2 regions of the Streptomyces zhihengii genome follow, and region 2 is predicted to be linked to the other one. Evidence: riboswitches for the same ligand, from Rfam matches in the RefSeq annotation. Region 2 holds a riboswitch; the other holds the start of a gene.
What was found. Region 2 has a riboswitch for thiamine pyrophosphate ahead of JE024_RS10115 (thiamine ABC transporter substrate-binding protein). Riboswitches for the same ligand answer to the same signal wherever they lie in the genome.

Region 1: linked by a shared signal. The riboswitch ahead of thiO (glycine oxidase ThiO) and the one ahead of JE024_RS10115 (thiamine ABC transporter substrate-binding protein) in region 2 are both predicted to bind thiamine pyrophosphate.

What each region holds. Positions count from the first base shown of each region.
Region 1 covers NZ_JAFEJA010000001.1:6,064,580-6,066,958, reverse strand. The annotation lists gene JE024_RS25755 (NAD(P)/FAD-dependent oxidoreductase) at 1-567, opposite strand, end outside; gene JE024_RS25750 (avidin-fold protein) at 729-1,070, opposite strand; TPP riboswitch at 1,156-1,270, shown strand; gene thiO (glycine oxidase ThiO) at 1,267-2,379, shown strand, end outside.
Region 2 covers NZ_JAFEJA010000001.1:2,490,196-2,492,574, forward strand. The annotation lists gene JE024_RS10110 (ABC transporter permease) at 1-227, opposite strand, end outside; gene JE024_RS10115 (thiamine ABC transporter substrate-binding protein) at 266-1,360, opposite strand; TPP riboswitch at 1,355-1,459, opposite strand; gene rlmN (dual-specificity RNA methyltransferase RlmN) at 1,537-2,379, opposite strand, start outside.

The DNA of each region.
Region 1 (2,379 bases), 3.6 Mb from region 2:
GGCCTCGGCGTACCAGCGGGTCATCGGCGCGACGACCTCGGCGGGCAGCGCGCCGGCCAGCGGCCGTCCGGCGGCCTCGACGACGGTGACCGCGCAGCCGGCCTCCCGGGCGGCGGTCGCGAACTCGGCGCCGATCCAGCCGGCGCCGACCACCACGATGTCGTGCCGCCTCTCCAGCACGGGCCGCAGCCGGGCGGCGTCGTCGAGGGTGCGCAGCAGGTGCACCCCGGGCACCCCCTCGGCGCCGGGCAGGTCGACGGGCTCCGCGCCGGTGGCGAGGACCAGCACGTCGTACGGGACGGGGCCGGCCTCGGTGTCCACCTCGTGGTCGGCCGGGCGGACACCGGTGACCTCGCAGCCGAGGCGCAGGCCGACGCCGAGGTCGTCGAAGTCGATGTCGAAGGCGGAGCCCTCCGCGGTGCCGAGCAGGACGGCCTTGGAGAGGGGCGGCCGGTCGTACGGCTGGTGCGGCTCGGCGCCGATCAGGGTGACCTGTCCGGTGAAGCCCGCCTCCCGCAGGGCGACCGCCGTCTGCACCCCGGCCATGCCGGCGCCGACCACGACCACCGTCCGGCCGTCGCGTTCCGAGGTCCCGCCGATTCGCTCGTCCACCGGGCCACCCTAAGGGCTGTCCCGCAATCTCCGGCGGGCGCCGTGGGCGGACCGACGGGACGACCGGACGGGAGGGCGACGGGACGGGAGGGCGACCGGCTACGGCCGGCGGAACGTCAGGAGGCCGTCTGCTCGACGACGCTGGTGCCGCTGCCCGGCTGCGACTCCCACTCCCAGGTCTCCTCCAGCCGCACACGGCCGTCGGGCAGCGCCACGACGGCGGAGACGCAGTGCCCGCCGGAGGTGGTGCCGTCGGTCTTCAACTGCACGTAGCGGAAGTCGAGACGGTCGCCCTCGCGGGTGCCGACGAGATGCCCGTGGACGATGTCGCCGCCCGCGTACCCGGCCCAGATCCGGCCGTCCCGCTCGTGGTACGTGAAGCGGGTGCGGGTGCCGACCTGGCCCGGCGACTGGTCCTCGACCGGTGCCATCACCAGGCCGTCGAGCGATCTCACCACGGGGGGCCTCCTGTGCCGTACGTGCCCCGCGGCAGCGGGCGGCTCCCTTACCGAGCCGTGTGCCGGGGGTTTAGGGTGGCCACCGTAAGACACTCGCGGGAGCCCGGACGCACCGGGCTGAGAGGGAGGCTGGGGCGGCCTCCGACCGTACGAACCTGATCCGGGTCATGCCGGCGAAGGGAGGGGTTGGACGCCCATGTCCCGTACAGCGAACCAGCCGGACGTCCTGGTCGTGGGGGGCGGCATCATCGGCCTCGTGACGGCCTGGCGCGCGGCGCGGCGGGGGCTCACGGTCCATGTGGCCGACCCGGGTCCGGGCGGCGGGGCCGCGCGGGTCGCCGCCGGCATGCTGGCCGCCGTCACCGAACTCCACTACGGCGAGCAGACGCTGCTCGCGCTCAACCTCGAATCGGCGCGCCGCTACCCGGACTTCGCCGCGGAGCTGGAGGAGGCGAGCGGCCGGGGCGTCGGCTACCGGGCGTGCGGCACGCTCGCGGTGGCCCTCGACGCGGACGACCGGGCGCATCTGCGCGAACTGCACGCGCTGCAGACCCGGTCGGGGCTGGAGTCCACCTGGCTCAGCGGCCGTGAGTGCCGCCGGCTCGAACCGATGCTCGCGCCGGGTGTGCGCGGCGGGCTGCGGGTCGACGGGGACCACCAGGTGGACCCGCGGCTGCTCGCCGCGGCGCTGGTCACGGCCTGCGAGCGGGCGGGCGTCGTGCTGAGGCGCCACTGGGCGCGGCGGCTCACCGTGGAGCACGACCGGGCCACCGGCGCGGTGCTGGCGGACGGCACCCGCCTGGCGGCGGAGCAGGTGGTCCTGGCGGGCGGCAGCATGAGCGGCCGGCTCGACGGGGTGCCCGACGAGGTGCTGCCGCCGGTGCGCCCCGTCAAGGGCCAGGTGCTGCGGCTGACCGTGCCGCCCGCCTTCGCGCCGTTCCTCTCGCGCACCGTCCGCGCCGTGGTGCGCGGCAGCCAGGTGTACCTGGTGCCCCGGGAGTCGGGCGAGCTGGTGATCGGCGCGACCAGCGAGGAGCTCGGCTGGGACACCTCGGTCACCGCCGGCGGGGTGTACGAACTCCTGCGCGACGCCCATGAACTGGTGCCCGGCATCACCGAGCTGCCGCTCACCGAGACCCGCGCCGGCCTGCGGCCCGCGTCCCCCGACAACGCGCCGCTGCTGGGCTTCACCGCGCTGCCCGGCCTGCTGCTGGCGACCGGCCACTACCGCAACGGCGTGCTGCTCACCCCGGTGACGGGCGATGTGATGGCCACCGCGCTCGCCGACGGTGAGGTGCCCGACGAGGCA
Region 2 (2,379 bases):
AACCGGGCGAGGACGTACGCCCCCGGGAGGGCGATCAGCAGGGTGAGCGCGGTGGAGGCGAGCGCCTGCCAGGTGGTGAACCAGAGCACCCGCAGGATCTCCGGCCGGCCGGCCACCTCGGCGACGCGGCCGAACTGCCACGCACCGCCGTCGTGCAGGCCGCGGCCGACGATGGCGGTGACGGGGTAGGCGAAGAAGACGGCGAAGAACACAACGGGCCCGGCCATCAGGGCGAGCCGCGCCGCGTTCCCGCGCCGGGAGGTCCTTACTTCAGGACGAGCGAGGACCACGAGCGGACCCACTGCTCACGCTTGTCGGCGATCGTCTTCGGAGCGACCGTCGCGGGCTTCTCCACGACCGCCCCGTGCCGGGTGAACAGCTCGGGCAGCTTCGCGCCCTCGACCACCGGGTTGACGAACATGTTCAGCGGCATGTCCTCCTGGAACGCGTCGCCGATCAGGAAGTCGAGCAGCGCCTTGCCGCCCGCCTCGTTCTTCGCGCCCTGGAGCAGTCCGGCGAACTCGATCTGGCGGAAGCAGGTCCCGGTCGCGACGCCGGTGGGCGCCTCGGCGGGCTGCGGCTCGGCGTAGAGGACCTCGACGGGCGGGCTGGAGGCGTAGGAGACGACCAGCGGCCGGTCCGCGCCGGCCTTCTTCCCGCCGGCCGAACCCGAGAACTCCTCGTTGTACGCCTGCTCCCAGCCGTCGACGACCTTGACGCCGTTGGCGTCGAGCTTCTTCCAGTAGTCCTGCCAGCCGGACTCGCCGAAGGTGCCGACGGTGCCGAGCAGGAAGCCGAGGCCGGGCGAGGAGGTGGCGGCGTTCTCGACGACGAGTAGGTCCTTGTACGCGGGCTTCGCGAGGTCGGCGAAGGTCTCCGGCGGCGCGAGCTTCTTGTCCGCGAAGTACTTCTTGTCGTAGTTCACGCAGATGTCGCCGGTGTCGACGGGGGTGACGCGGTGCTTCTCCGCGTCCAGCTGCACCTCGTCGGCGACCCGGTCGAGGCCCTTGGCCTCGTACGGGGTGAAGAGGTCGTTGTCGAGGGCGCGGGACAGCAGGGTGTTGTCCACGCCGAAGAAGACGTCGCCCTGCGGGGAGCCCTTGGTGAGGATCTCCTTGTTGAGCGCCGTGCCGGCGTCCCCGCTCTTGAGCACCTTGACCGTGTAGCCGGTCTGCTCGGTGAACGCCTTGAGCACGGTGTCGGACACCGCGAAGGAGTCGTGGCCGACGAGGGTGACCGTCTTGGAGGCCGTCCCGTCGCTCTTCCCGCCGTCGGATCCGCCGCCGCAGGCGGCGAGGACGGTGACGCCGAGGGCGGAGACGGCCGCCATGGCGACGGCACGGCGAAGCTGGCTGTTCATGTGGTGCTGACTCCCTACGCCGGTATGACCCGGATCAGGTCCGAGGGTCTGCGGCCGTGCCGCACTCTCAGCGCTGTGTGCGCTCCCCTGTCGGAATGTTTCGTTGTTCTTCGACGCACACGCTCATCTGTGCGAATGCACGGGCACAGTACCAGCCGGGCGCGGGGGCCCTCCGGTCACCGCTCCTGCGCGGCGAGCTGCCCGCAGGCCCCGTCGATCTCCTGGCCACGGGTGTCGCGGACGGTGACCGGCACCCCGTGGGCGGCGATGGCCTCGACGAACGCCTTCTCGTCCTCCGGCCGCGAGGCGGTCCACTTGGAGCCGGGGGTCGGGTTGAGCGGGATCAGATTGACGTGGACGCGCTTGCCCTTGAGCAGGCGGCCCAGCAGATCGCCGCGCCAGGCCTGGTCGTTGATGTCGCGGATGAGCGCGTACTCGATGGAGATCCGGCGGCCGGACTTCTCCGCGTACTCCCAGGCGGCGTCGAGGACCTCGCGCACCTTCCAGCGGGTGTTGACCGGTACCAGGGTGTCGCGCAGCTCGTCGTCCGGCGCGTGCAGCGAGACGGCGAGACGGCACTTGAAGCCCTCGTCGGCGAAGCGGAGCATCGCCGGGACGAGGCCGACCGTGGAGACGGTGATCCCGCGCTGGGACAGGCCCAGTCCGTCGGGCTCCGGGTCGGTCAGCCGGCGGATGGCGCCGACGACCCGCTTGTAGTTGGCCAGCGGCTCGCCCATGCCCATGAAGACGATGTTCGACAGCCGCGCGGGACCGCCGGGGACCTCGCCGTCGCGCAGGGCGCGCATGCCGTCGACGATCTGGTGCACGATCTCGGCGGTCGACAGGTTCCGGTCGAGGCCGGCCTGGCCGGTGGCGCAGAAGGGGCAGTTCATCCCGCAGCCCGCCTGCGAGGAGATGCACATGGTGACCCGGTCCGGGTAGCGCATCAGCACGGACTCGACGAGCGTGCCGTCGTGCAGCCGCCAGAGCGTCTTGCGGGTGGTGTCGTCGTCGCACGA